One region of the Klebsiella quasipneumoniae subsp. quasipneumoniae genome, then DNA from elsewhere that is predicted to be linked to it. Evidence: predicted binding sites of a transcription regulator. Region 1 holds the regulator's gene; the other holds the start of a gene.
What was found. The regulator ArgR, encoded in region 1, controls arginine synthesis, uptake and breakdown. The targets are predictions, from matches to a motif close to ANTGAATAAAAATACANT.
Positions count from the first base shown of each region.

Region 2: the regulator ArgR is predicted to act here: its motif matches at 11,181-11,198, upstream of argC (N-acetyl-gamma-glutamyl-phosphate reductase).

Region 1 is NZ_CP084876.1:497,504-512,795, forward strand. Features, by position in the region: gene yhdP (AsmA2 domain-containing protein YhdP) at 1-1,283, shown strand, start outside; gene tldD (metalloprotease TldD) at 1,371-2,816, shown strand; gene aaeR (HTH-type transcriptional activator AaeR) at 2,852-3,781, opposite strand; gene aaeX (p-hydroxybenzoic acid efflux pump operon protein AaeX) at 3,913-4,116, shown strand; gene aaeA (p-hydroxybenzoic acid efflux pump subunit AaeA) at 4,124-5,056, shown strand; gene aaeB (p-hydroxybenzoic acid efflux pump subunit AaeB) at 5,062-7,029, shown strand; gene LGM20_RS02435 (barstar family protein) at 7,109-7,384, shown strand; gene yhcN-B (DUF1471 family stress response protein YhcN-B) at 7,435-7,701, opposite strand; gene yhcN (peroxide/acid stress response protein YhcN) at 7,801-8,064, opposite strand; gene argR (transcriptional regulator ArgR) at 8,439-8,909, opposite strand; gene mdh (malate dehydrogenase) at 9,324-10,262, shown strand; gene LGM20_RS02460 (GntR family transcriptional regulator) at 10,394-11,023, shown strand; gene LGM20_RS02465 (GntR family transcriptional regulator) at 11,010-11,675, shown strand; gene LGM20_RS02470 (SLC13 family permease) at 11,887-13,155, shown strand; gene ttdA (L(+)-tartrate dehydratase subunit alpha) at 13,188-14,087, shown strand; gene ttdB (L(+)-tartrate dehydratase subunit beta) at 14,087-14,704, shown strand; gene LGM20_RS02485 (oxaloacetate decarboxylase subunit gamma) at 14,846-15,097, shown strand; gene oadA (sodium-extruding oxaloacetate decarboxylase subunit alpha) at 15,113-15,292, shown strand, end outside.
Region 2 is NZ_CP084876.1:5,191,102-5,206,393, reverse strand. Features, by position in the region: gene LGM20_RS24905 (bifunctional aspartate kinase/homoserine dehydrogenase II) at 1-722, shown strand, start outside; gene LGM20_RS24900 (carboxymuconolactone decarboxylase family protein) at 761-1,132, opposite strand; gene LGM20_RS24895 (LysR family transcriptional regulator) at 1,224-2,165, shown strand; gene metF (methylenetetrahydrofolate reductase) at 2,360-3,247, shown strand; gene gldA (bifunctional L-1,2-propanediol dehydrogenase/glycerol dehydrogenase) at 3,337-4,440, opposite strand; gene fsa (fructose-6-phosphate aldolase) at 4,495-5,157, opposite strand; gene LGM20_RS24875 (AraC family transcriptional regulator) at 5,363-6,304, opposite strand; gene zinT (metal-binding protein ZinT) at 6,374-7,024, shown strand; gene ppc (phosphoenolpyruvate carboxylase) at 7,072-9,723, opposite strand; gene argE (acetylornithine deacetylase) at 9,982-11,133, opposite strand; gene argC (N-acetyl-gamma-glutamyl-phosphate reductase) at 11,247-12,251, shown strand; gene argB (acetylglutamate kinase) at 12,258-13,034, shown strand; gene argH (argininosuccinate lyase) at 13,135-14,508, shown strand; gene oxyR (DNA-binding transcriptional regulator OxyR) at 14,769-15,292, shown strand, end outside.

The sequences.
Region 1 (15,292 bases):
TCAACAGCCGCTGGTTGCTGAACCGTAAGCTGACGCTGGACAGAGCGATCCTCACGACGGACAGCAAAGGCCCCTCTCCGCTGCCCGACCAGCCCGGCGTTGAGCTCAATCTGCCGCCGATGGATGGCGCGCAGTGGCTGGCGCTGTTCCAGAAGGGCGCGGCGAATGAAGTCAGCAGCAGCGTCCTCTTTCCACCGCGCATTGTGCTGCGTACGCCGTCGCTTGCGCTGGCCGGCCAGCAATGGAACAACGTGAGTCTGATGTCGCAGCCGGTCACCGGCGGTTCACAGGTTGAGGCGCAGGGGCGCGAGATCAACGCCACCCTGACGATGCGCGACAATGCCCCGTGGCTGGCAAATGTGCGTTATCTCTATTTCAACCCGGCCAGCGCCAGCGGCAAGGGCGGAACGGAGAACGTGGCCCCGCAGGCGGAGACGCGGCCGGATTTCCACGGTTGGCCCGATCTGCAGCTGCGCTGCGCGGAATGCTGGCTGTGGGGGCAAAAATATGGCCGTATCGACGGCGATGTGGCGATCAAGGGCGATACCTTAACGCTCTCCAATGGCCTGGTGGATACCGGGTTTGGCCGGCTGACGACCGACGGCGTGTGGGTTAACGCCCCTTCCGGGGTGCGCACCTCGCTGAAAGGCAGACTGCATGGCAATAAAACGGATGAATTTGCGGATTTCTTTGGCGTTTCCACACCGGTGAAGGATTCGCCGTTTGATATCGACTACGATCTGCACTGGCGCGCGCCGCCCTGGTCACCCGATGTCGCGTCGCTCAATGGGATCATTAAAAGCCACCTCGGCAAGGGTCAGTTTACCGACCTGAGTACCGGACACGCAGGCCAGCTGCTGCGTTTGCTGAGCGTCGATGCCCTGCTGCGCAAACTGCGCTTCGACTTCAGCGATACCTTTAGCGAAGGATTTTACTTCGACTCGATTAACAGTACGGCCTGGATTAAGGATGGTGTACTGCATACCGATGATACGCTGGTGGATGGCCTGGAGGCGGACATTGCCATGAAAGGGTCGGTCGATCTGGTGCGTCGTCATCTGGACCTGCAGGCGGTGGTGGCGCCGGAGATATCCGCGACCGTCGGCGTGGCGGCGGCCTTCGCCGTCAACCCGATTGTCGGCGCGGCGGTGTTTGCCGCCAGCAAGGTGCTGGGGCCGCTGTGGAACAAAGTCTCGATACTGCGCTATCGCATCACCGGCCCGATTGACCAGCCGCAGATCAATGAAGTGCTGCGCCAGGCGCGCAGCAACAAAAAGCAATGATTTGACGATTGCCGGGAATTGCCGCAATCTCAATAGAAGCCTTCTGTATTTCCGCCTGTCAGGCGGCAACAAACGAGTAGCATAACGATGAGTCTGAACCTGGTAAGTGAACAATTACTGTCGGCAAATGGCCTGAATCATCAGGACCTGTTTGCCATTCTTGGTCAACTGACCGAGCGCCGCCTCGATTACGGCGATCTCTATTTTCAGTCGAGCTATCACGAATCCTGGGTTCTGGAAGACAGCATCATTAAAGATGGGTCGTACAATATCGACCAGGGCGTAGGCGTGCGCGCCGTCAGCGGCGAAAAAACGGGCTTTGCCTACGCTGACCAGATCAGCAAGCTGGCGCTGGAGCAGAGCGCCCAGGCGGCGCGGACCATTGTGCGCGAGACGGGCAATGGCAAAGTACAGACCCTCGGCGCCGTAGAGCACAGCGCCCTCTATACCAGCATCGACCCGCTGCAGAGTATGAGCCGGGAAGAGAAGCTGGATATTCTCCGCCGGGTAGACAAAGTCGCCCGCGCGGCGGACCAGCGCGTGCAGGAGGTTTCGGCCAGCCTGAGCGGGGTCTATGAGCTGATTCTGGTGGCCGCCACCGACGGCACTCTGGCCGCCGACGTTCGTCCGCTGGTGCGCCTCTCGGTCAGCGTGCTGGTGGAAGAGGACGGCAAACGCGAGCGCGGCAGCAGCGGCGGCGGCGGGCGTTTTGGCTATGACTATTTCCTCGCCTCTCAGGAGGGCGAAGTACGGGCCGACGCCTGGGCGAAAGAAGCGGTGCGCATGGCGCTGGTTAACCTCTCGGCGGTCGCCGCCCCGGCGGGGATGCTGCCGGTGGTGCTCGGCGCCGGCTGGCCTGGCGTCCTGCTGCACGAAGCGGTCGGTCACGGCCTGGAAGGCGATTTCAACCGTCGCGGCACCTCGGTCTTTAGCGGCCATATGGGGGAATTAGTCGCCTCTGAGCTGTGCACCGTCGTGGACGATGGCACCATCGTCGACCGTCGTGGCTCGGTGGCCATCGATGACGAAGGCACGCCGGGTCAATACAATGTGCTGATCGAAAACGGCATCCTGAAAGGCTACATGCAGGATAAACTCAATGCGCGTCTGATGGGCGTCGCGCCGACCGGCAACGGCCGCCGTGAATCCTATGCCCATCTGCCGATGCCGCGTATGACCAACACCTATATGCTGGCGGGCCAGTCCACGCCGCAGGAGATTATCGAGTCGGTGGACTACGGTATCTTCGCGCCAAACTTCGGCGGCGGGCAGGTGGATATCACCTCCGGTAAGTTTGTCTTCTCCACCTCCGAGGCCTATCTGATCGAAAAAGGCAAGGTCACGAAGGCGGTGAAAGGCGCTACCCTGATCGGCTCCGGGATTGAGACTATGCAGCAGATTTCGATGGTGGGTAACGATCTGCGTCTGGATAACGGCGTCGGCGTCTGTGGCAAAGAGGGCCAGAGCGTGCCGGTGGGCGTTGGCCAGCCGACCCTGAAGGTCGATAACCTCACCGTCGGCGGCACTGCCTGATCCTGAGCGGGTTCCCGGCGTCGCCGGGAACCGCTTCAGCGGGCGATCCCTCTGCCGTGCATCCCCTGATAGATCTTCGCCACGTCGACAAAATACTCCGTCAGATAATTGATACAGACCTGCACTTTCAGCGGCAGTTTATCCTTTTCGGTGTACAGGGCGTAGACCGGACGCGGATCGGACTGGTAGCTCGGCAGCAGGATCTCAAGCTCACCGCGATTGATCTCTTCGATCGCCCACATCAACGGCACATAGGCGATACCCACCCCGGCGGTCAGCCAGCGCACCAGCGTCATGGGATCATTGGTCACAAAGCGCCCCTGCGGGGTCAGGCGGGTTGAGATCCCTTCCGGCGCGATAATGACAAACTCATTGTCCGGCCGCACGCTATATTCCAGCCAGGCATGCCCGGCAAGATCGGCCGGTTTCTCAGGATTGCCAGCCTGCGCCAGATAGCTTTTCGCGGCGCATAACACCATCGGCATTGAGCCCAGACGGCGGGAAAAAAGACTGGAATCCTGCAGGGCGCCCACGCGGATCACCACGTCAAGACCGTCGGCGATCAGGTCCGGCGCAGGTATGCCGGTGACCAGATTGACGGAGAGCCCGGGGTATTCTTTCAGCATTTTCGCCGTTATGCGCGCCAGAACATTCTGTGCCATAGTTGAAGAGCAGCCGATACGCAGCGTTCCGATAGGGGTGTTGTTAAATGCGTATAATTGCTCATGGACATCCTGTGCTTCAAACAGCATCCTACGGCAGCCCTGATAGTAAATTTTACCCGCTTCCGTTAAGCCAAGGCTGCGGGTGCTGCGGTTGAGCAGCTTCACCTGCAGTTCATCTTCCAGTTTGGCGACGGTCTGACTGATCGAGGAAACGCTCATCTGAAGCTGGCGGGCCGCTGCGGTGAAGGAACCTAATTCGACCACTTTGGCGAAAACGGACATGCGCTTTAATCGTTCCATTATTCACTCTGGCTTAAAAGTGATTTAGATCACACATTGTAGATAATGCGGCAATCGTTACGTTAATATATTGTTAGCTACATAATAAACGCATCTGCTCACTACCTGTACGCTTCTTATTCAAGGTCATCATGAGTCTGTTTCCTGTCATCGTGATTTTCGGCTTATCGTTTCCGCCGATCTTCTTCGAGTTGCTTTTGTCGCTGGCCATCTTCTGGCTGGTGCACCGATTGCTGGTTCCGACCGGCATTTACGATTTTGTCTGGCACCCTGCACTGTTTAATACGGCGCTATATTGCTGCCTTTTTTATTTGATATCGCGCTTGTTCGTTTGAGGTTGATGTGAAAACACTAACAAGAAATATCCTCCGTACCGCTATTACCGTGATACTGGTCATTTTGGCCTTCGTGGCGATTTTCCGCGCCTGGGTTTACTACACCGCTTCGCCGTGGACGCGGGATGCGCGTTTTAGCGCCGACATTGTGGCCATTGCCCCCGACGTCTCCGGGCTAATTTCCCAGGTAAACGTCAAGGATAACCAACTGGTTAAGAAAGACCAGGTATTGTTTGTTATTGACCAACCCCGTTACCAAAAAGCGCTGGCGCAGGCGGAAGCCGATGTCGCCTACTACCAGACCTTAGCCCAGGAAAAACGTGTCGAAGCCGGTCGGCGTAATAAGCTTGGCGTCCAGGCGATGTCGCGGGAAGAGATTGACCAGGCGAACAACGTGCTGCAGACCGTTGAGCATCAGCTGGCGAAAGCGGTGGCCAGCCGCGACCTGGCCAGACTGGACCTGCAGCGCACAGAGATTCGCGCCCCCGCGGATGGCTGGGTGACCAACCTTAACGTCTATACCGGGGAATTTATCACCCGCGGCTCCACGGCGGTGGCGCTGGTGAAAGAGAATACATTTTACGTCATGGCCTATCTGGAAGAGACCAAACTGGAAGGCGTCCGCCCTGGATACCGGGCGGAAATTACCCCGCTTGGCAGCAGCAAAACCATTAAAGGCACGGTGGACAGTATCGCTGCGGGGGTAACCAACGCCAGCAGCAGCAGCGACTCGAAAGGGATGGCTTCGGTGGATTCCAACCTTGAATGGGTGCGTCTGGCGCAGCGTGTGCCGGTTCGTATTCGCCTTGACCACCAGCAGGGGAATCTGTGGCCATCGGGCACGACGGCGACGGTGGTGATCACCGGTAAAGAAGACCGTGATACCAGCCAGGCCAACTTCTTCCAGAAACTGGCTATGCGCCTGCGCGAATTCGGTTAATCGCTATGGGGACATATACTATTGCTCCCCAGCATCTCCGCTTTGCTATTAAGCTTGCATGCGCGGTGGTGTTGGCGCTGTTCGTCGGCTTCCATTTTCAGCTCGAAACGCCGCGCTGGGCGGTGCTGACCGCGGCGATTGTCGCCGCTGGCCCGGCCTTTGCCGCCGGGGGAGAGCCGTACTCCGGCGCGATCCGCTATCGCGGCATGTTGCGTATTGCCGGGACCTTTATTGGCTGTATTGCGGCGCTGGTCATCATCATCCTGATGATCCGCGCCCCTCTGCTGATGATGCTGGTCTGCTGCCTGTGGGCCGGGTTTTGTACCTGGGTTTCGTCGCTGGTCAAGGTCGAAAACTCCTATGCCTGGGGGCTGGCCGGATACACCGCGCTGATTATCATTATTACCATCCACACCGATCCGATGCTGGCGCCGCAGTTTGCCGTTGAGCGCTGCAGCGAAATCGTCATCGGGATTGTCAGCGCCATCGTCGCCGATCTGCTGTTCTCCCCGCGTTCGATTAAAAAAGAGATCGACCTTGAACTGGATAACCTGCTGATTGCGCAGTATAAGCTGATGCAGTTATGCGTTGCGCACGGCGAAAAAGATGAAGTGGATCAGGCCTGGGGAGCGCTGGTGCGTCGCACCACGGCGCTGGAAGGAATGCGCAGTAACCTGATTATGGAGTCCTCTCGCTGGGCTAAGGCGAATCAACGCCTGAAGGCGATCAATACCCTCTCGCTAACGCTTATCACCCAGGCTTGCGAAACCTACCTGATTCAGAACTCGCGCCCGGAAATGGTGACGGACGACTACCGCGAGCTGTTCGCTGAGCCGGTTGAGACGGTGCAGGATGTTCACCAGCAGCTGAAGCGTATGCGTCGCTTCCTGACCTGGAAAGGCGAGCATAATACGCCGGTCACCATCTACAGCTGGGTAGGCGCAGCCACCCGTTACCTGCTGCTTAAGCGTGGCGTGGTGGGCAACACCAAAATCAGCCGCATCGAAGACGGTGTATTGCGCGGCGAAACGGTGGTTAAAGTGGAGTCCGCCGAGCGTCACCACGCGATGGTGAACTTCTGGCGTACCTCTGTCTCCTGTATCCTTGGGACGTTGTTCTGGCTGTGGACGGGCTGGACCTCAGGCAGCGGCGCAATGGTGATGATTGCCGTGGTTACCGCGCTGGCGATGCGCTTGCCTAACCCGCGAATGGTGGCGATAGACTTTCTCTACGGTACTCTGGCGGCGTTACCGCTGGGTACCCTGTACTTTCTGGTGATCATGCCGGCGACGCAGCAGAGTATGCTGTTGCTTTGTATCAGCCTGGCGGCGATGGCGTTTTTTATCGGTATCGAAGTGCAGAAAAGGCGCCTCGGATCGCTGGGGGCGCTGGCGAGCACCATCAACATTCTGGTGCTGGATAACCCGATGCAGTTCCAGTTCAGTCAGTTCCTCGATAGCGCGCTGGGGCAGATCGTCGGTTGTTTCCTCGCCCTGATGGTTATTCTCATTGTCAGGGATAACTCCCGGGCAAGAACCGGTCGGGTGCTGCTGAACCAGTTTGTCTCCGCGGCGGTCTCTTCGCTGACCACCAACTCGGCGCGTCGCAAAGAGAATCATCTGCCCGCGCTCTATCAGCAGCTGTTTTTATTGCTCAACAAATTCCCTGGCGATGTCGCCCGTTTCCGTCTGGCGTTGACGTTAATCATTGCCCACCAGCGCCTGCGCGATGCGCCCGTGCCGGTGAATGAGGATCTGTCGGCGTTCCATCGCCAGCTGCGACGTACCGCGGATCATGTGATCTCCGCCGGGAGCGATGATAAGCGTCGGCGCTACTTTACCCGGCTGCTGGCGGAGCTTGATGTTTATCAGGAGAAGCTGCGGGTCTGGGAGGCTTCGCCGCAGGTGACCGAGCCGGTACGGCGACTGGTTGAGATGTTGCACAAGTACCAGCATGTGCTGACCAGCAGTTAACCCATAAACCGACGCCCAGGCGTCGGTTTTTTTATCGCTATACTTAACGGCGACAGGAAGAGAAGCGGGAGGGGCTGCCATGACCACCTATACGTTTGATTTTGACGAAATCGCCGAGCAACAGGATTTCTACCGGGAGTTTTCCCGCACCTTCGAGCTGGCACAGGATAAGGTCAACAACCTTGATTCGCTATGGGACGCGGTGACCGGTGGGCTGCTGCCGCTGCCGCTGGACATTGAGTTCATCCATTTAAATGACAAGCAGCGTCGGCGCTTTGGGGCGTTAATTTTATTATTTGATGAAGCAGAGGAAGAGCTGGAGGGGGAGTTACGTTTTAACGCCCGGCAGGCATAAAAAAGCCCCCGGCAGGCGGGGGCAAGTCGTCGAAATAAGACGACGAGGGTTTATTTGTACAGCTCAGCGGTGGCGTGCCAGCTATCGCCGGTACGTGCTTCAATAATACGGTAGCTGCTGGCGCCTTCTTTCTCGGCTTTAGCGGCCAGTTCCTGACGCATGTCCATTGGCGCACTACCTACCTGGGAAACCGAGATGGTGCCCATGGACTGCAGGTTCTGGGCTTGCTCAGCGTTCACTTGCTGAACGGCCGCGCTAGCGCCGAAAGAGAGAAGAGAAGCCAGGCCAAGGGATGCGATGATCATTGCGCGTTTCATAATCTTTACTCCAGTCTTTGTTTTGCCGCGGCGGGGCGATGAATGAGGCCGGGCCGCGGTAGAGAATTTTTGTCGGGTTAATCGTTGACGATCTAAAACTTATTTATACAGCTCAGCAGTGGCATGCCAGTGGTCGCCAGTGCGGGCTTCGATAATGCGGTAAGAAGAAGCCCCTTCTTCCTGCGCTTTTTTGTTCAGCATTTCATGCATATCCATCGGGGAAGAGGCTACCGCGCCGACGGAAACTGTACCGATGGCCTCGCGGCCCTGGGCTTGCTCGCTGTTGATAACATCAGCGGCGAAAGCGCCAAACGACATGACGGACAGGATGCTGAGAGCTGCTACAGTGGTTTTGATTTTCATGATGTTCACCTCGTCGAATCTTTTTGTTGAGGGTCTTTGTTTCGTGACCCTCATCACAAAAACAAGTATACACTAATCACCAAAAATATTAATACCATGCTAATTGTTTTGCGCGTTAATAGTTACAATAAATTGCGCTTTTTATAACCGATAAGAATTAAAAATGACGAGTCACAGACAGAGATAAGTTTTATTTCTAATAAAATCATAAATGTATACGATTTTGATCTTTCGTGCGTTTTAGGCGTTTCCCTTACGTAAAAGAACGTATAGACAGGCTAAATCACACGAAATGTTAAATTTTTGTTGAGTTGAAAGGGGGGGAGGGAGAGAAGAGGGGGAATCACCCTCTGACGGTTGCCAGAGGGGAATGCTCAGAGTTCCTGTTCGAACAGCACCAGGATAGCGTCGTGCAGATCTTTCACTGTGAAACCGCGCGCTGGCGTGGTGAAGATGGTGTCATCCCCGGCGATGCTGCCAAGAATACCTTCCGCCTTGCCCAGCGAGTCGAGAAGACGGGCGATCAGCTGCGCTGCCCCGGGGCTGGTGTGAATCACCACGACGGCATCGTTATAATCGATATCCAGCACCAGATTTTTCAGCGGGCTGGAGGTGGTCGGCACGCCAAGCTCGGCAGGCAGGCAATAGACCATTTCCATTTTGGCGTTACGGGTACGAACCGCGCCAAATTTGGTGAGCATGCGGGAAACCTTCGATTGGTTGATATTCTCGAAGCCTTCTTCCTGCAGCGCCTGGACGATCTCTCCCTGCGAGCTGAATTTCTCTTCTTTAAGCAGCGCTTTAAACGCTTTAACCAGTTCTTCTTGTTTTGCCGAACTTCGCATAAGTCACCCAGATTATGGTGGTAAAATCGACATCATTATGCATAACCGTGAATTTTTATGCAAATAATCCGCGAGGGGATAGGTAAATAATGTTATGAAGGGGGCATATTTTAGCAAAAAAACCGTATAAGGAACATGTTCTCATCACAACGCTTAAAGGCATGTAAAAGTAAATGAAATGTTATTGAGTTGGTGTTGTTTTGCGCAACTGGCTGGGTGTATTGTAACCAATAGTCGATCCGGTACTTCGCTTTGCTGGATGGTCAGTCAGGAAGCATAAAGTGCGCCGCTGTTCTATTGCTACGCACAATAATGCATTCTTCAGCCATAATCATTGTAATTGTTCATCTTGTGAATTAAGGTCCAGGCGACGGAATAACGAAAGACTAAATTAACCATAATAAGGAGTTTAGGATGAAAGTTGCAGTCCTTGGCGCTGCCGGTGGTATCGGCCAGGCGCTTGCCCTACTACTTAAGACCCAACTGCCTTCAGGTTCAGAGCTCTCGTTGTACGACATCGCTCCGGTTACGCCGGGCGTGGCGGTAGATCTAAGTCATATCCCCACAGATGTAAAAATTAAAGGATTTTCCGGTGAAGATGCTACCCCGGCGCTGGAAGGCGCTGATGTGGTGCTGATCTCCGCGGGCGTAGCGCGTAAGCCCGGCATGGATCGTTCCGACCTGTTTAATGTGAATGCGGGTATCGTTAAGAACCTCGTGCAGCAGATAGCCAAAACCTGCCCGCAGGCCTGCATCGGCATTATTACCAACCCGGTGAACACCACCGTGGCCATCGCCGCCGAAGTGCTGAAAAAAGCCGGCGTGTACGATAAAAACAAACTGTTCGGCGTGACTACGCTGGACATCATCCGCTCCAATACCTTTGTGGCGGAGCTGAAAGGTCAATCGGCAACCGAGGTGGAAGTCCCGGTTATTGGCGGTCACTCCGGGGTCACCATTCTGCCTTTACTGTCGCAGATCCCGGGCGTCAGCTTTAGCGATCAGGAAGTGGCCGATCTGACTAAACGCATTCAAAACGCCGGTACCGAGGTCGTGGAAGCGAAAGCGGGCGGCGGGTCGGCGACCTTGTCGATGGGTCAGGCGGCTGCGCGCTTTGGCCTTTCTCTGGTTCGCGCCATGCAGGGAGAAAAAGGCGTAGTGGAGTGCGCCTACGTGGAAGGCGACGGCCAGTATGCGCGTTTCTTCTCTCAGCCGCTCCTGCTGGGGAAGAATGGCGTAGAAGAGCGTCAGTCTATCGGCAAACTCAGCGCCTTTGAGCAGCAGGCGCTGGAAGGCATGCTGGACACCCTGAAGAAAGATATCGCGCTCGGCGAAGACTTCGTCAACAAGTAACCTCGCACGCTCAAAAAAGCCGGAACTGTTGTTCCGGCTTTTTATTACCTCACTTTTCGCCCCAATGCGCCAGCGGTCGGGCAAATCTGCTAAAATCCCCCGCGTTGTAAGCCACCAGCCATGAGGACAGCGTGAAAAAGATCGAAAGAAAACAGACCCGGGACCAAATCGCGCAGATGATTCGTTATCAGATCCTCTCCGGCGCCATGAAACCCGGGGAGGAATTGACTCAGGAGAACATCGCAGAACAGCTGGGACTTTCACGTATGCCGGTTAGGGAAGCGCTACAGTCCCTTGAACAGGAAGGATTTCTGGTGCGCTTGCCTAACCGACATATGCAGGTCTCCACGCTGGCCGTCGAGGACGTGAGCCATATTTTTCGCGTTATCGCGGTGATGGCTGCGGAACTATTTGCCCTCGTGCCGGCGAATCAGGGGGAATTACTTCGCGTACGCGCGCAGGAGCTGGCATGTGCTGGTGATAACGCCGGTGAACTGGCGTTTCATCAGTTGCTGATTTCCTATCTTGATAACCGCTATCTGGCAAAGGCGTATCAGCAATTTTTGGACGGTTATATTTCCTATGTCATTCTGTACCTGAAAGAGGATGGCCAGGAGTCGGCGCAGATCCTGAGCGAACTGGCGAGCGCCATTGGCCAGGGTGAAGGCGAAAAAATTGCTCAGGCAACACAGCGTTATTTCCTTATCCTTGCGGAGATAATGCGTCAACATATGAAGGATTGGGAAAGTGCAGAAGCCTAAATTAGGGAAAATTAAGCTTCTTTCCGCGAAGGAGCAGGTGGCGGCGGTTTTGCGTAAAGCGATCCTTTCGCGGGATTTAGTGGAAGGGCAGGAAATTACCCTTGAAGGGATTGCCAAAATGGTTGGCGTTTCCAGCATGCCGGTACGTGAAGCGTTTCAGATTTTAGCCGCTGATGGCCTGATTCAAGTGCGGCCGAATAAAGGTGCGGTGGTGCTGGGGATTAATGAGCAGACTATCCGCGAGCATTACGAAATTCGCGCCGTACTGGAAAGTGAAGCGGTGGCGAAAGCTTCTCACCCAGGGACCGATATTACACGCATCGCTCAGGTTCACTATGCCGCAGAGAAGGCGCTGGCAGACAATAATTCTGCTGAATATTCCGACCTGAATCAGGCCTTCCACATGGAGATCTGGAACGCGGCGGGAAATGAAAAAATGAAGATGCTGCTCTGCAACATGTGGAACGGACTCTCGATGGGGCACAAGGTGACCGAAGAAGAGTACGCCATCATTTCCATTCGTGAACATAAAGCGATCTTACAAGCGCTTGAGCAGCATAACGAAGCGCTGGCCCGCCAGCGAATGCATGAGCATATCATCCGCTCGATGGAGAATATGCTCACGCGTTACCTGCCCGATCCGGCACCCTGACCGGTTCGATCGCCAGCGAATGGCTGGCGTTTGTTGTATTTATCAACATTATTAATTCCTCCTCGTGACGATCTGCGCAGGATCTTGATGCAGATCTCATTGCGCGATCATTCCACAAAAACGCATTGACTTACTTTTTGCATGGGAATAATTTCTCCCTCGTCAATATTGGATACAATATCATATATCATTGATAGGAAAAATTATAAGTATGGAACCGATTACCATCACCCTATGTTTGCTGGTGTTCGCTATCGTCATGTTTATCTGGGAGAAGGTGCCGCTGGCAGTGACTTCCATGGTGGTTTGCGTGGCGTTAGTGGTCACTGGCGTATTGGATCTAAAGCAGGCCTTTGCCGGTTTTATCGACAGCAACGTCATTCTCTTTGTCGCCATGTTTATTGTTGGCGGGGCGTTATTTGAGACCGGGATGGCCAATAAAGTCGGTGGGGTGATCACTCACTTCGCCAAAACTGAGAAGCAGCTGATCTTCACCATTATGGTGGTGGTTGGCGTGATGTCAGGTTTTCTCTCGAATACCGGTACGGCAGCCGTATTGATCCCGGTCGTGATTGGCGTGGCCGCCAAATCGGGATTTACCCGCTCGCGTCTGCTGATGCCGCTGGTGTTTGCTGCCGCGCTGGGCGGCAACCTGTCGCTGATTGGCGCTCCGGGCAACCTGATCGCACAATCGGCCCTGCAGAAGATCGGTAGCGGTTTCGGCTTCTTTGAGTATGCGAAAGTGGGCCTACCAATGCTGGTCTGCGGCATCCTCTATTTCCTGACCATCGGCTATAAGTTCCTGCCCAATAACCCGAACAGCGGTGAAGTGGGCAGCGTCGGCGAACAGCGTGATTACAGTCATGTTCCGCGCTGGAAGCAGATCCTGTCCCTGGTCGTACTGATCGCCACGATCCTCGGCATGATTTTCGAAAAACAGACCGGCATTAGACTGGCGGTGGCGGGCTGTATTGGTGCCCTGTTACTGGTTGTTACCGGGGTTCTGACGGAAAAGCAAGCTTACAAAGCCATTGATTCACAGACTATTTTTATCTTCGGCGGCACCCTGGCGCTGGCAAAGGCGCTGGAAATGACCGGGGCGGGCAAGCTGGTGGCTGACCAGGTTATCGGTCTGCTGGGCAACAACTCCTCGCCGTTCATGCTGCTGGTGGTGGTTTTTATCCTCTCCGTGGTGATGACCAACTTTATGTCCAATACCGCCACCGTCGCGCTATTGGTGCCAGTGAGCCTGTCTATTGCCGCCGGTATGGGGGCCGATCCGCGTGCGGTGCTGATGGCGACGGTGATTGGTAGCTCCTGCGCCTATGCGACGCCGATCGGTATGCCCGCCAATATGATGGTGCTGTCGGCCGGGGGCTATAAGTTCGTCGATTACGCCAAGTCCGGCATCCCTCTGATTATCGTTTCCACCATTGTCAGCCTGATCCTGCTGCCAATCCTTTTCCCTTTTCATCCGTAACTTACGGACGCTGTTCTGACTAAGGAGCCTTTATGAGCAAAAGTGAACAGATATCCCGCATGACCGACATTATGGCCAGATTTGTGGGATATACCGGCAAAGTATTGCCTGATGACGTCACGGCAAAACTAAAAGAGTTGCATAAGAAAGAGACCAGCCAGCTGGCGGATGTCATCTTCACCACCATGATTGAAAACCAGCGACTGGCGAAAGAGCTGGATCGTCCCTCCTGCCAGGATACCGGCGTGATCCAGTTTCTGGTGGAGTGCGGCGCCAACTTCCCGCTGATCGGCGAACTGGAAGCGCTGTTGCGCGAATCGGTGATCAAAGCCACCGTCGACTCCCCGCTGCGTCATAACAGCGTCGAGACCTTTGATGAATACAACACCGGCAAAAACGTTGGCAAAGGGACGCCCACCGTTTTCTGGGAGATTGTCCCGGATTCCGATCAGTGCAGCATCTACACCTATATGGCTGGCGGCGGCTGCTCGCTGCCGGGTAAAGCGATGGTGTTGATGCCTGGCGCTGGCTATGAAGGGGTGACCCGCTTTGTGCTGGATGTGATGACCAGCTATGGCCTGAACGCCTGCCCGCCATTGCTGGTTGGCGTTGGGGTGGCAACGTCAGTAGAAACCGCGGCGCTGCTGTCGAAGAAAGCGCTGATGCGCCCGATTGGCTCGCACAATGATAACGAACGCGCCGCGTCGCTGGAAAAAATGCTCGAAGACGGCATCAACAAAATTGGCCTGGGGCCGCAGGGGATGTCCGGCAATACCTCCGTGATGGGCGTCAATATCGAAAATACCGCACGCCATCCTTCCACTATTGGCGTGGCGGTCAACGTCGGCTGCTGGTCGCACCGCAAAGGACATATCGTTTTCGATAAAGACCTGAACTACACCATTACGTCTCACACAGGAGTGGCATTCTGATGGCTAAAAAAATACTCACTACGCCCATTAAAGATGAAGATTTAGCTGATATTAAAGCGGGCGATATCATTTATCTCAACGGCCATATTGTGACCTGTCGAGATGTGGCTCATCGTCGCTTAATTGAGGGCGGGCGTGAATTACCGGTCAATGTTGCCGGTGGCGCGATATTGCATGCCGGGCCGATTGTGCGACCGATTAAAGGTTCGGAAAATAAATTTGAAATGGTCTCCGTTGGGCCGACCACCAGTATGCGCATGGAGAAATTTGAAAAAGAGTTTATTGCCAGAACCGGCGTGAAATTAATCGTTGGTAAAGGCGGTATGGGGAAGGGAACCGAAGAGGGTTGCGCCGAGCATAAAGCCTTGCACTGCGTGTTCCCGGCCGGCTGCGCGGTCGTCGCCGCGGTCTGCGTGGAAGAAATAGAAGATGCGCAGTGGCGTGATTTAGGGATGCCGGAAACCTTATGGGTATGTCGGGTGAAAGAGTTCGGGCCGTTAATTGTCTCAATCGATACCCACGGCAATAACCTGTTTGAGCAGAATAAAGTGATCTTTAATCAGCGCAAAGACATTGTCGCCGATGAAATCTGCAAACATGTGAGCTTCATTAAATAACCCCGATTGAATATATAGCGCAGTAATGGCAGCGGCAGCTGACCGCTAAACAGAGGCTTCTGACCAGGCGGTCCGGGGAAATCCACTCTGCTAACGCGGTCTGCTGTTAGCCATTATTGCGCCCCTCCCAAAGGCTATTTTATGACTGATAATGCCGTCCTGTTAGGCGAAGGCTTCACCCTGATGTTTCTCGGCATGGGCTTTGTGCTGGTGTTCCTGCTGCTGCTCATTTTCGCCATCCGGGGAATGTCCCTCGCCGTCAACCGCCTGTTTCCCGAGCCGCCTGCCGCCCCCAAACCGGCGCCGGCCGCCGTTGCGCCCGCCGACGACTTCGCCCGCTTAACGCCGGCGATTGTCGCCGCCATTCACCACCACCGCCGTCTTCACCCTTAATTCACGGAGGAATTCATGACCGTTGCCATTACCGATGTCGTCCTGCGCGACGCCCACCAGTCCCTGTTCGCCACCCGTCTGCGTCTCGACGATATGCTCCCCGTCGCCGCTCAGCTTGACGACGTCGGCTACCGCTCGCTGGAGTGCTGGGGCGGGGCCACCTTTGACGCCTGCATCCGCTTCCTCGGCGAGGAC
Region 2 (15,292 bases), 650 kb from region 1:
CCAACAAGCTGGCGGGGGCCAGCAGCAGCGATAAGTATCGCCAGATCCACGACGCGTTTGAGAAGACAGGGCGCCACTGGCTGTATAACGCCACCGTGGGCGCCGGCTTGCCGGTGAACCATACGGTGCGCGACCTGATCGACAGCGGCGATACCATCCTCGGCCTGAGCGGTATCTTCTCGGGAACGCTCTCCTGGCTGTTCCTGCAGTTTGATGGCACCGTGCCGTTCACCGACCTGGTGGATCAGGCGTGGCAGCAGGGTCTGACCGAGCCGGATCCGCGCGTCGATCTGTCCGGTAAAGATGTGATGCGCAAGCTGGTGATCCTCGCGCGGGAAGCGGGTTACGACATCGAGCCGGATCAGGTGCGCGTGGAATCACTGGTCCCGGCGCACTGTGAAGAGGGTTCGGTCGATCACTTCTTTGAGAATGGCGAAGAGCTGAACGAGCAGATGCTGCAGCGCCTGGAGGCGGCCCGCGAGATGGGGCTGGTGCTCCGCTACGTGGCGCGTTTTGATGCCAACGGCAAAGCACGCGTCGGCGTGGAAGCGGTACGCGAAGAGCACCCGCTGGCGGCGCTGCTGCCGTGCGATAACGTGTTCGCTATCGAAAGCCGCTGGTATCGCGATAATCCGCTGGTGATCCGCGGGCCCGGCGCCGGGCGCGATGTGACCGCCGGGGCGATCCAGTCGGATATTAACCGTCTGGCGCAGCTGCTGTAGTCCCGGGAAAAAGACCAGTCGCGGCCTGGTCTTTTTTGTTAGTGCGCCGCAAAAACTGCTTTAGCGGCAAACAGGCCGTTTAGCGCCGCCGGGAATCCGGCGTAGACCGCCATCTGCATGATCACTTCCGTAATTTCCTCTTGCGTCAGACCGACATTTAATCCCGCGGCAATATGCACTTTCAGCTGCGGCTCGGCGTTACCCAGCGCGGTGAGCGCGGCGATGGTGGCGATTTCCCGGCTACGCAAATCAAGCCCTGGCCGGGCGTAAATATCGCCGAAGGGGAACTCAATCAGATAGCGGGCGAAGTCGGGGGCGATATCCCGCAGGCTGTTGACGACGGCCTCCCCGCCGCTACCGTCCACGCGCTGAAGCATTTCCTGACCGGTGGTATAACGTTCGCTGGACATCGTTTTTTCCTCTCTGTGATGATGCGTTGAGAGGAAGGGTAGGGAAGTTTACCGGACTTGAGTAATACCCTTTTCGTGATACCTTTTCAGTATGACAACTTCGCGATTACATTCTCTTGATATCCGCCTGCTGCGTGCCTTTGCCGTGGTGGCGGAGGAAAATAACATCAGCCGGGCGGCGCAGCGGTTATTTATCTCGCAGCCGCCGCTGAGTCGCCATATGCGCTATCTGGAAGCGCAGCTGGGGGTGACGCTGTTTCAGCGCCATAGCAAAGGCCTGATCCTTACCGACGCGGGCAGAGAGGTGCTGGCGATCATTCGGCCCATGCTGGCGCTCCAGGAACGCACGCTGGCGGCATTGAGTGAGCTCTCCGTTCACTCGCCGCCGTCTCTGCGTCTGGGCGTGACCACCGCCTTCGAACAAGGCATTTTCGCTGCTGTTGAATCTGCGCTGAGCGAACATACCCGCGGGTTGCATATCACCCGCCACGCCTCACCGGCGCTGGCGCAGCAGGTGCGCAAAGGCAAACTCGATGCGGCGCTGGTCGCGCTGCCGCTCAATACTGAAGGGCTGCACCTGCATCCATTGCCGTACCAGGAGCCGCTCATCGCGGCAGTGCCAGCCTCCTGGCCGGAAGCCGTCATACCAGCGTTAACGCTAAGCGCGCTCAATCATCGGCCGCTGTTCTGGTTTAAACGCGAGCGTAACCCCGATTTCTTTGACTACACGCGGCGCATTTTCGACCGGGCTGGCTATACCCCCGCTTATGTGGAAGAGCCTGCCGAACATGATGTGCTGCTGGCGCGAATCGCGCGTGGGGAAGGCATGATCCTCCTGCCGGCGTCCTTTTCCGCGATCCAGCGTCAGGGGGTAGTGTTCTGTCCTGTCGCTGAAGGCGACAGCATGCCGTTAAGCCTTGGGGTGATCTATGCGCCTCACCAGGCAGGAGCCGTGCGGCAATGGCTCTCACTGCTGGATGATCGCCTGACGACTCGCTCGTCTCATGCTGAATATCGTTCTACCCCATGTTGACCGCAGAGCGGGCTCTTTCGGCTGGCAAAGCGCCGGTAGATGAAGTTTTTTCATGTTGGCAGCCTTTTCCTCACTCTTTACGCAGATTTTTCTATTGACGCCCGCGCGCTTTTCCGTCATTTTTACATCTGGACGTCTAAACGTATAGAAGTTCGCAACACAACAGCCATTACATGCGATTGATGAGGTAAGGTATGAGCTTTTTTCACGCCAATCAGCGGGAAGCCCTGAATCAGAGCCTGGCGGAAGTCCAGGGCCAGATTAATGTGTCCTTTGAATTCTTTCCGCCGCGCACCAGTGAAATGGAGCAAACCCTGTGGAAATCCATCGATCGCCTGAGCAGTCTGAAACCGAAGTTTGTCTCGGTGACCTATGGCGCGAACTCCGGCGAGCGCGATCGCACCCACAGCATCATCAAAGGTATTAAAGAGCGAACCGGTCTGGAAGCGGCGCCGCACCTGACCTGTATCGATGCTACTCGCGATGAGCTGCGCACTATCGCCCAGGATTACTGGAACAACGGCATCCGCCATATCGTCGCTCTGCGCGGCGACCTGCCGCCGGGCAGCGGTAAACCGGAGATGTACGCCGCCGATCTGGTCACTCTGCTGAAAGAGGTGGGGGATTTTGATATCTCCGTCGCCGCGTATCCGGAAGTGCATCCGGAAGCGAAAAGCGCGCAGGCGGATTTGCTCAACCTGAAACGCAAAGTCGAGGCAGGTGCCAACCGCGCGATCACCCAGTTCTTCTTCGATGTGGAAAGCTACCTGCGTTTTCGCGATCGCTGCGTCTCGGCGGGCATCGACGTGGAAATTATTCCGGGTATCCTGCCGGTTTCCAACTTTAAACAGGCGAAAAAGTTTGCGGATATGACCAACGTTCGTATCCCGGTGTGGATGTCGAAAATGTTCGAAGGGCTGGATAATGACGCCGAAACCCGCCAGCTGGTGGGGGCGAATATCGCCATGGACATGGTGAAGATCTTAAGTCGGGAAGGGGTAAAAGATTTCCACTTCTACACCCTTAACCGCGCCGAAATGAGCTACGCCATCTGTCATACGCTGGGCGTGCGTCCGGCCTGAGTGCTTGCCGTTTCCGCCGTCAGTGGGCGACGCGTCCGGCTGATAAACATAAAAAAACACCCGGCTGACGCCGGGTGTTTTGCTCTGGATTATTCCCATTCCTGCAGGAAGCGCTGGCCATATTGGTCGGCGACCAGCAGCGCGGCGTAGACCTGGTCGGCGTCGACGCCGCCCGGCATATTGTGGATGGTTTCGCCTTCAGCGCAGGCGGCTTCCGCCACCAGGCGCATTTTGGTCGGGATGTCGCCTTTGATATCCAACTGCGCCAGCGTGATCGGCAGCCCAACGCTGTGGCACAGCGCGGCGACAGTCTCGATCTCTTCCATCGGCGCGTTTTCCAGCACCAACTGCGTCAGGGTGCCGAACGCCACTTTTTCACCGTGATAATAGTGGTGGGCGTCAGGGATGGCCGTCATGCCGTTATGAATCGCGTGGGCTGCCGCCAGTCCACCGCTTTCAAAACCGACGCCGCTCAGATAGGTGTTGGCTTCCACCACCCGCTCCAGCGCCGGAGTGACCACGTGCTGTTCGGCGGCCAGCATCGCTTTTTCACCCTCTTCGAGTAAGGTGTTGTAGCACAGCTCGGCCAGCGCCAGCGCCGCCTGGGTGCATTTCCCGCCCGCCATGGTGGTGGCGCCGCTGCGTGAGCAGGCGCGGGCTTCGAACCAGGTGGCCAGCGCATCGCCAATCCCGGCGGCCAGCAGGCGAGCCGGCGCGCCGGCAACGATCTGCGTATCGACAATGACCATGTTAGGGTTGTGCGGCAGCATCAGATAGCTGTCGAACTCGCCTTCGTCGGTGTAAATCACCGACAGCGCGCTGCACGGCGCATCGGTGGAGGCGATGGTGGGGGCGATCGCCACCGGCACCTTCATAAAATGGGCCAGCGCTTTCGCGGTATCCAGGGTTTTACCACCGCCGATCCCCAGCACGGCGGTGCATTTCGCACTGCCGGCGATATCGCGCAGGCGATTGATTTCATTATGCGAACATTCACCGCCGAACGGCGCGATTTCCGCCGCCAGGCCGGCGTCAGCCAGGCTTTTGCGTAGCATCTCTTCCGCGAATCCCAGCACGAATTTATCGCCAACGACCAGCCAGCGTTCGGCCAGCGGTTTCAGGTAGTCGCCAAGGCGCTTGATGGCGCCTGCGCCCTGGATGTATTTGCCTGGTGATTGAATAATGCGATCCATTTCGATTCCTCCTCGATGACCGTGATGCCGCCCGCAGGCGGCGCGCGGGTCCGGTTACAGGTTCAGCGTGCCAAAGGCGTTATTCCAGTCCTGTTCAAACTTCTCTATGGCTGACTCTACCGCAGGGGTGCCGAGCATTTGTTGCGCTACATCTAGTGGAAGGGTGATTGCTTCGCAGCCAGCCAGCAGGCAATCCAGCGCCTGACGGGGCGTTTTGAAGCTTGCCGCCAGCACTTTGCTTTCGGGCGCATGCATTTCCAGCAGGGATTGCAGTTCCTGCACCATGCGGATGCCGTCCCCGCCCTGAGCGTCGACGCGGTTAACGTAAGGCGCGACGTACTTTGCGCCAGCCAGCGCGGCCAGCAGACCCTGTGAAGCGCTGTAGACGGCGGTGCCAAGGGTCGGGATGCCTTCTTTCTTCAGCATCTTGATAGCGGCGAGGCCTTCGGCGGTGACCGGGATTTTGACCACGATGCCCGGCACGGCGTTGCTCAGGCGTTTGGCTTCTGCCACCATGCCCTGCGCATCGCGGCTCATGGTCTGCGCGAACAGAATCCCTTCCGGACCAACGGCTTTTTGCAGGCGCGGCAGTACATCCCACACCGGGGTTTTACCGGCGGCGATAATGCTCGGGTTGGTGGTCACCCCGGCCAGCGGGTAGATGCGGGCCAGGCGTTCCACTTCGGCGACGTTGGCGGTATCCAGATAGAGTTCCATAGCGTTTTCCTCAATGCTTAATTCGGTGCTGTCGTTGAGGTAAGCATACGGCTTTCGTTCGAAGGATCGCCAGATGACAAATTTGCCAAAAACTGGATAAATGTACGCATCGCGATTAAGGATGATTTAGATCACATTTATCGACGCTGGCTGGGATGGCAGGAAACTATAGCGCGCACAAAAGTCAGGTTTAACACACAAAAATCTAGTTCTTTGCCGCGGACGATTTTTCCGTCAGCTGGCTATGGTACTGGCGGCGGTATTCAGACGGCGAGCGTTCCGTGGTTTTGCGGAACAGGCGGCAGAAGTAGTTGCTGTCGGCGAAGCCGCAGGCGTGGGCGATGTCTTTCACTTTCATATCGTGGCCCTTCAGCAGCATACGGGCCTGTTCGAGACGAATGTGGTTTAGATATTCATTGAAGCCCATTGGCCCACATTTCTGGAACAGATGGGAAAGATAGTTGGCAGAGAGATAGAACGCCTGGGCGACCGATTCCCGGCTCAGCGGCTCCGCGTAATGGACCTCGATGTACTGACGGATTGCCTCGAACAGCGCCTGGCTGCGCGAGGAGGTTTGCGCCTGGCTGCCGAGAAGATCATGGCAGTGGCTGAGCAGGCTGATGACGATGCTGCGGGCGGTTTGCTGCTCCTGCGGCTGCATCCGGATCTCGTTGAGCGCCTGCAGCAGGAAGGAACCGACGCGCGGCCCGCGACGCAGCGCCTGTAGCTTTTCAACAACGGCGATCGTCTTGCCATTCCAGCGCTGCAGCGAGCACTCCAGCTGCTGCTTAGCGAACAGGATGCTTAACAGCAGGCAGGGCGCCTGCCACTGTGGGCAGTTCCAGCTATCGCCAGGAATATAGAGCACGTCATGGGCCTCCAGGAGCGGGGCGTTATCGCCGAGCGCCTGGTCGCGCAGCTGCCCATCGAGGAGGATATTCAGACGGGGAAAATCAACCTGCACCACCGGTTCAGCAGGCGAGCGCGTCTCGCCGGCGAAATAAACCCGTCCGAGGCTGGTCTGCTTTTTTAGCAATGCATCAATAAGTTGATTGATATCGTTGTCCATCATTGTTCCGCCCCGCGCATCACCCTTTTCATCATACCGGACATTATTCCAGCGGTAAAAGCGCCAGCCTGTCGCTATTGCTTCTCAGTTACGATATGTTATATCGTAACAATTTGTCACCATTGATAGCAAACTCAGGAGAGAGTAATGACCAGAAAGATCCCCCTGCTGGCCTTGGGACTCGGCATGGCGCTAGCCAGCGCCCAGGCGTTCGCTCACGGCAATCATAGCCATGGGCCGGCGCTAACCGAAGTGGAGCGTCAGGCCAGCGAAGGCATTTTTGCGGATAAAGATGTGCAGGACCGCGCGCTGAGCGACTGGGAGGGCGTCTGGCAGTCGGTGAACCCGTATCTGCTCAACGGCGATCTCGATCCGGTGCTGGAGCAGAAGGCGAAAAAGCCCGGCGGCAAGAGCGTGGAGGAGTATCGCGCCTATTATAAGAAGGGCTACGCCACCGATGTGGAACAGATTGGCATTGAAGATGACGTGATTGAGTTCCACATTGGCGAGACCGTCAACAGCTGCAAATACCGCTATTCAGGCTACAAAATCCTGCATTACGCCTCCGGTAAGAAGGGCGTACGTTATCTGTTCGAGTGCCAGCAGGGCGATGCCAGCGCGCCAAAATATGTCCAGTTCAGCGACCACATCATTGGCCCGCGTAAATCGCAGCATTTCCATATTTTCATGGGCAATGAATCACAGGAAGCGTTGCTGAAAGAGATGGATAACTGGCCGACCTATTATCCGTATGCGCTGCATAAAGAGCAGATCGTTGATGAGATGCTGCACCACTAGAACGGGTGAAAAATCCCCCGGCCGGGCGGCCGGGGGAAAGACAGCGATTAGCCGGTGTTACGCATACCGGCGGCGACGCCGGCGATGGTGACCATCAGCGCTTGTTCAACGCGCGGATCCGGGTCTTTGCCCTCTTCTTCAGCCTGGCGCGAACGGTGCAGCAGTTCCGCCTGCAGGACGTTCAGCGGGTCGGTATAGATATTACGCAGCTGGATAGACTCGGCGATCCACGGCAGGTCAGCCATCAGATGGGAGTCGTTGGCGATGGCCAGCACGACGTTGATATCGGCAGCCAGCAGCTTGCGCAGCTCGGTACCCAGCGCCCACAGCTCTGGTTTCACCAGGCGCTGATCGTAGTACTCCGCCAGCCACAGGTCAGCCTTCGAGTAAACCATCTCCAGCATGCCGAGACGGGTGGAGAAGAACGGCCAGTCGCGACACATCGCTTCCAGTTCACTCTGTTTTCCGCCTTCAACCACCTTCTGCAGCGCAGCGCCAGCGCCCAGCCAGGCTGGAAGCATCAGGCGGTTCTGGGTCCAGGCGAAGATCCACGGAATGGCGCGTAGCGACTCGACGCCGCCGGTCGGACGACGTTTTGCCGGACGCGAACCCAGCGGCAGTTTGCCCAGCTCCTGCTCCGGAGTGGCGGAGCGGAAGTAAGGCACGAAATCTTTGTTTTCACGCACGTAGCCGCGATACATCTTGCACGACACGTCGGACAGCTCGGCCATGATGTCGCGCCACTGCGGTTTTGGTTCCGGCGGCGGCAGCAGGTTGGCTTCGAGGATCGCGCTGGTATAGAGCGACAGGCTGCTGATGGTGACTTCCGGCAGGCCGTACTTAAAGCGGATCATCTCCCCCTGCTCGGTAACGCGCAGGCCGCCCTTCAGGCTTCCCGGCGGCTGTGAGAGGAGCGCGGCGTGGGCCGGCGCGCCGCCGCGGCCAATGGAGCCGCCGCGACCGTGGAACAGCGTCAGTTCGATCCCGGCTTTCTCACAGGTTTTGATCAACGCGTCCTGCGCCTGGTACTGCGCCCAGGAGGCGGCCATCACGCCCGCGTCTTTCGCGGAATCAGAGTAGCCGATCATGACCATCTGTTTGCCCTGGATAAAGCCGCGGTACCAGTCGATATTCAGCAGCTGGGTCATGACGTCGTTGGCGTTGTTCAGGTCATCCAGCGTTTCGAACAGCGGGGCCACCGGCAGGGCAAAGCCAATCCCGGCCTCCTTCAGCAGCAGATGAACCGCCAGCACGTCGGACGGCGTTTTGGCCATCGAGATCACGTAGGCGGCGATCGATCCGCGCGGCGCCTCGGCGATCACTCTACAGGTGTCGAGAACTTCGCGGGTCTCTTCGCTTGGCTCCCACTGGCGCGGCAGCAGCGGACGTTTGGAATTCAGTTCGCGGATCAGGAAAGCCTGTTTGTCGGCTTCTGACCAGCTTTCGTAATCGCCGATCCCGAGGTAACGGGTCATTTCGCCCAGCGCTTCGGTGTGGCGGGTGCTTTCCTGACGGATATCAATACGCACCAGCGGTACGCCGAAAGACTTCACGCGGCGCAGGGTGTCGAGCAGCTCGCCGTTGGCGATAATGCCCATGCCGCAGGCCTGCAGCGATTTATAACAGGCGTATAGCGGCTCCCACAGCTGCTCGTTCTGAGTGATCAGTCCCGCCGGTTTCGGCAGCTTCTGACCTTTCAGACGCGCTTCCAGCCAGGCCTGGGTTTCCATCAGCTGAGTGCGCAGTTTCTTCATCAGGTAACGGTACGGTTCCTGAGCGCCCTCGGCGCCGGCCAGGGCGCGCAATTCGTCAGTACACTCCACCATCGACAGCTCGGAGATCAGCACCTGCACATCTTTGAGGAACAGATCGGTCGCTTTCCAGCGGCTGAGCAGCAGCACGTGGCGGGTGATATCGGCGGTCACGTTCGGGTTGCCGTCGCGGTCGCCGCCCATCCACGAAGTGAAACGCACCGGGACAAAGTCCACCGGCAGCTGATAGCCGAGGTTGGCTTCCAGCTGTTCGTTCAGCTCGCGCAGGTAGTTAGGCACCCCTTCCCACAGGCTATTTTCCACCACCGCGAAGCCCCATTTGGCTTCATCGACCGGGGAAGGGCGGTGCTTACGAATTTCATCGGTATGCCAGGACTGGGCGATCAGCTGGCGCAGGCGGCGCATCAGCTGGTGGTGCTCGTAGTCCGCGATATCTTTGTTATCCAGCTGCTTGAGGCAGTTGTTCACTTCCACCATTTTATGGATCAGCGTCCGGCGGGTGATCTCGGTCGGGTGGGCGGTTAACACCAGCTCCAGGGACAGAGATTCCACCGCTTTTTTGATGGTGTCTTCGTTGAGATTGGGTTGGTCTTTGAGCTTTCTCAGGGTGCGCGCAATGACTTCCGGATTGCTGGCCGCTTCGCCATTCGGCGAAATGCTGTGGTACTGCTCAGCGGTGTTGGCCAGATTCAGGAACTGGCTGAAGGCACGGGCCACCGGCAGCAGTTCGTCGTTAGACAAATTCTGCAGCGTGGTCAGCAGCTCCTGGCGGTTAGCTTCGTTGCCGGCGCGTGAAGATTTGGACAACTTACGGATAGTTTCGACACGATCAAGAATATTTTCTCCCAATGCATCCTTGATGGTATCGCCCAGCACCTTGCCGAGCATACTGACATTACTACGCAATGCGGAATATTGTTCGTTCATGTTACCCCAGACACCCCATCTCATTTTATTTTGTTATATCCGCTGCGCTGGAACGTGAGCAACGGATAAGCAACCCGTCTTTTATAAAGCCACGTAAATACCCCCACGTCAATTACTGCGAAATCGCTTCAGCAAACGAGTAAATACCCGTAATTTGCGAAATTTAACTCAGGGGGCGCTGGATAAGCATCGCTTATGGAAATGTGACGATCGTCACCGTTCCGCCCCGGGAGAGCGGGGCGGAAAAAGAGGGCGATTTTAGTGCCAGCAGAAGTGGTGAACCACCTGGCTAATCAGCTCCCGCGTCGGCTTGATAAAGCGCGTCTCCAGAAACTCGTCAGGCTGATGGGCCTGATTGATCGAGCCCGGGCCGAGAACCAGCGTTGGGCACAGCGTCTGGATAAACGGCGCTTCGGTACAGTAGTTCACCACGTCGGTCTGGGCGCCAAGCAGTTTCTCAACCACCTGCACCAGCTTATGGTCCGGCGGGCACTCGTAGCCGGGGATCGGCGGATGCAGCTCCGAGACCGTCAGGCGGCCCGGCCAGCGTTCGCTGACCGGGGCCAGCGCCTCGTCCAGCAGACCATTGAGGTCGTTGAGGGTCATCCCCGGCAACGGGCGGATGTCCATATGCAGTTCACAGCAGGCGCAGATACGGTTTGAGGCATCGCCGCCATGGATGGCGCCGAGGTTGAGGGTCGGGTAAGGGACCGTGAACGCCTCGAAGTGGTAGCGCTCTTTTAGCAAATCGCGCAGCTGCATAATCCGACCGATGGCGTCGTGCATCAGCTCGATCGCGTTGACCCCGCGCGCCGGATCGCTGGAGTGGCCGGACTGGCCCTGAATACGGATCGCGTTGGACATATGTCCTTTATGGGCGCGGATCGGCTGCAGGGAGGTGGGCTCGCCGATGATGGCGCAGTCGGGGCGCAGCCGGGTGGTTTCGGCAAAATAGCGCGCGCCGGCCATGCTGGTCTCTTCGTCGGCGGTGGCCAGAATATACAGCGGTTTTTTCAGCGTGGTGACGTCGACATCGCGCAGGGCGTCGAGAATAAAGGCGAAGAAGCCTTTCATATCGGCCGTGCCGAGGCCGTAGAGCTTGTTATCGTGTTCGGTAAGGGTGAACGGATCGCGCGTCCAGCGGCCGTCATCGAACGGCACGGTATCGGTATGCCCGGCGAGCAGCAGGCCGCCGGCGCCGTGTCCGGTGCTGGCCAGCAGGTTGAATTTATGGCGCGTATCCGGCACCGGCTGTACCTCGACATTAAAGCCGAGATCGCGGAACCAGCCGGCCAGCAAATTGATTAAAGACTCATTGCTCTGATCGAGAGCCTCTTCGGTCGCGCTGATGGACGGTGTGGCGATCAACGCGCGGTAAATCTCGATAAAGGGCGGTAAATTGTTTTTCATTGTTGACACACCTTGGGTCGTGATAGTATCAATATTCATGCATTTATTGTGAATAAAAATACAATATCGTTGAGCGTAAGAAAACCCATCGAATGTAAGGAGATGCGCTTCCAATGTTAAATACGCTGATTGTGGGTGCCAGTGGTTATGCCGGCGCAGAGCTGGTGACCTATATCAATCGTCATCCGCATATGAACATAACCGCTTTGGCGGTCTCCGCGCAAAGCAATGATGCGGGAAAATTAATTTCCGACCTGCATCCGCAGCTCAAAGGCATTGTCGATATGCCGCTGCAGCCGATGTCCGATATCAGCGAATTCAGCGCTGGCGTGGACGTGGTGTTTCTCGCCACCGCGCACGAAGTGAGTCACGATCTGGCGCCGCAGTTCCTTGCCGCCGGCTGCGTGGTGTTCGATCTCTCCGGTGCCTTCCGCGTTAACGATGGGGCGTTCTACGAAAAATATTATGGTTTCACTCATCAGCATCCCGACCTGCTCAAACAGGCGGTGTATGGTCTGGCGGAGTGGAGCGCGGATGCGCTTAAAGAAGCGCAGTTAATCGCGGTGCCTGGCTGCTACCCGACGGCGGCGCAGCTGTCGCTGAAGCCGCTGATTGATGCCAGTCTGCTGGATCTCAACCAGTGGCCAGTGATCAACGCCACCAGCGGGGTGAGCGGCGCGGGACGCAAAGCCGCGATCGGCAACAGCTTCTGTGAAGTCAGCCTGCAGCCATACGGCATCTTTAACCATCGTCATCAGCCGGAGATTGCCAGCCACCTCGGAGCGAAGGTGATTTTTACCCCGCATCTGGGTAATTTTAAGCGCGGCATTCTGGAAACCATTACCTGCCGCCTGAAGCCGGGCGTTGGCCATGCGCAGATCGCGGCGGTTTACCAGCAGGCTTACGCCGATAAACCGCTGGTACGTTTATATGATAAAGGCGTGCCCGCATTGAAAAGCGTCGAAGGTCTGCCATTCTGTGATATCGGTTTTGCCGTGCAGGACGACCATCTCATCGTCGTCGCGGCAGAAGATAACCTGCTGAAAGGCGCCGCAGCGCAGGCGGTGCAGTGCGCGAATATTCGTTTCGGCTTCGCTGAGACGCAGTCTCTTATTTAAGGTGTGATGATGAACCCATTAATTATCAAACTCGGCGGCGTATTACTCGATAGCGAAGAAGCGCTGGAGCGTCTGTTTACCGCGCTGGTCAATTACCGTGAAGCGCACCAGCGTCCGCTGATTATCGTCCATGGCGGCGGCTGCGTGGTGGATGAGCTGATGAAGCAGCTCAACCTGCCGGTGCAGAAGAAAAATGGTCTGCGGGTGACGCCGGCTGAGCAAATCGACATCATCACCGGCGCGCTGGCGGGAACCGCCAACAAGACGCTGCTGGCGTGGGCGAAAAAGCACGGTCTGGCCTCTGTCGGCCTGTTCCTCGGCGATGGCGATAGCGTGAAGGTGACACAGCTGGATGCTGAGCTGGGCCATGTCGGGCTGGCGCAGCCGGGCTCTCCGACGCTGATCAACACCCTGCTGGCGGGCGGTTACCTGCCGGTGGTGAGCTCTATCGGCGTGACCGACGAGGGCCAGCTGATGAACGTCAATGCTGACCAGGCGGCGACGGCGCTGGCGGCTACTCTGGGGGCGGATCTGATCCTGCTGTCTGACGTCAGCGGTATCCTCGACGGTAAAGGGCAGCGTATTGCCGAGATGACCGCCGAGAAAGCGGAGCAGCTGATCGAGCAGGGGATTATCACTGACGGCATGATTGTCAAAGTGAATGCGGCCCTCGACGCGGCGCGTGCTCTGGGCCGTCCGGTGGATATCGCCTCCTGGCGTCACGCCGAGCAGCTGCCGGCGTTGTTTAACGGCACGCCTATCGGCACACGTATTCTGGCTTAAGATTTCATGCCCGGCGGCGCGTTGTCTGCCGGGCTTACAAGACCGTAGGCCGGGGAGGCACAACGCCACCGGCGGAACTAACGAATAAAGGAAGCATGTTATGGCACTTTGGGGCGGGCGTTTTACACAGGCAGCAGATCAACGGTTCAAACAGTTCAACGACTCGTTGCGCTTCGACTATCGTCTGGCGGAGCAGGATATCGTTGGCTCTGTCGCCTGGTCGAAAGCGCTGGTAACGGTCGGCGTTCTGAGTGCCGATGAACAACAGCAGCTGGAAGAAGCGCTGAACGTGCTACTGGAAGAGGTGCGCGCCAATCCGCAGCAAATCCTCGCCAGCGATGCTGAAGATATTCACAGCTGGGTGGAAGGCAAACTGATCGACAAAGTGGGTCAGTTGGGCAAGAAACTGCATACCGGCCGCAGCCGTAACGACCAGGTCGCTACCGATCTTAAACTGTGGTGCAAAGATACCGTTGTCGAACTGCTGTCGGCGAACCGCCAGCTGCAGAGCGCGCTGGTGGAGACGGCCCAGCAGAACCAGGACGCGGTGATGCCGGGGTACACCCACCTGCAGCGCGCCCAACCGGTGACGTTCGCGCACTGGTGTCTGGCCTATGTCGAAATGCTGGCGCGCGATGAAAGCCGCCTGCAGGACGCGCTGAAGCGCCTCGACGTTAGCCCGCTGGGCTGCGGCGCGCTGGCGGGAACGGCGTATGAAATCGACCGCGAGCAGCTGGCCGGCTGGCTGGGCTTTGCCTCCGCCACCCGCAACAGCCTCGACAGCGTGTCCGACCGCGACCATGTTCTGGAGCTGCTTTCCGATGCCTCTATCGGCATGGTCCATCTGTCGCGCTTTGCGGAAGATCTGATTTTCTTTAACTCCGGCGAAGCGAATTTCGTCGAGCTTTCCGACCGCGTAACCTCAGGCTCCTCGCTGATGCCGCAGAAGAAAAACCCGGATGCCCTGGAGCTTATCCGTGGCAAATGCGGCCGCGTGCAGGGCGCGCTGACCGGCATGATGATGACCCTGAAAGGGCTGCCGCTGGCCTACAACAAAGATATGCAGGAAGATAAAGAGGGACTTTTCGACGCTCTGGATACCTGGCTCGACTGCCTGCATATGGCGACCCTGGTGCTGGATGGTATCCAGGTGAAACGTCCGCGCTGTGCGGAAGCGGCGCAGCAGGGCTATGCTAACGCCACTGAGCTGGCGGATTATCTGGTGGCGAAAGGCGTACCGTTCCGCGAGGCGCACCATATTGTCGGTGAAGCGGTGGTGGAAGCCATTGCGCAAGGGAAACCGCTGGAAGCGCTGGCCCTGGCCGACCTGCAGAAATTCAGCCCGGTGATTGCGGACGATGTTTATCCGATTCTGTCGCTGCAGTCCTGCCTTGATAAACGCGCGGCAAAAGGCGGCGTCTCGCCGCAGCAGGTGGCGCAGGCTATCGACGAGGCGAAGGCCCGTCTGAGCTAATCCACAGATATCTGCCTTCCCTGACCCGGCCGAGTCCAGCGACGCCGGGTTTTTTATGCAAAAAAAAAAGCGGACGCAAGGTCCGCAAAAGTTCACGTTGGCTTTAGTTGTTCGGGTAGAGAAACAGTGTGACGGGTCAGTGGTTTTCACAGGTTCACCGTCTTTATGGGCGTATTATTGAACAGAAAACTTGATAGGGATAATCGTTCGTTGCTATGCTATCTATCGCCATGGACTATCGTGGCGATGGAGGATGAATAATGAATATTCGCGATCTTGAATACCTGGTAGCGCTCGCCGAACACCGCCACTTCCGGCGGGCGGCTGACTCATGCCATGTGAGCCAACCGACGCTCAGCGGACAGATCCGCAAGCTGGAGGATGAGCTTGGCGTCATGCTGCTGGAGCGCACCAGCCGTAAGGTTCTGTTTACCCAGGCGGGGCTGTTGCTGGTGGATCAGGCGCGTACCGTGTTACGCGAAGTAAAAGTGCTCAAGGAGATGGCAAGCCAACAAGGGGAAACCATGTCCGGGCCGCTGCATATCGGCTTGATCCCGACAATTGGCCCGTACCTGCTACCGCACATCATTCCGATGCTGCATCAGACCTTCCCGAAGCTGGAAATGTATCTGCACGAAGCGCAGACCCATCAGCTGCTGGCTCAGCTCGACAGCGGTAAGCTCGACTGCGCCATCCTGGCGCTGGTCAAAGAGAGCGAGGCCTTTATCGAGGTGCCGCTGTTCGATGAGCCGATGATGCTGGCTATCTATGAAGATCATCCGTG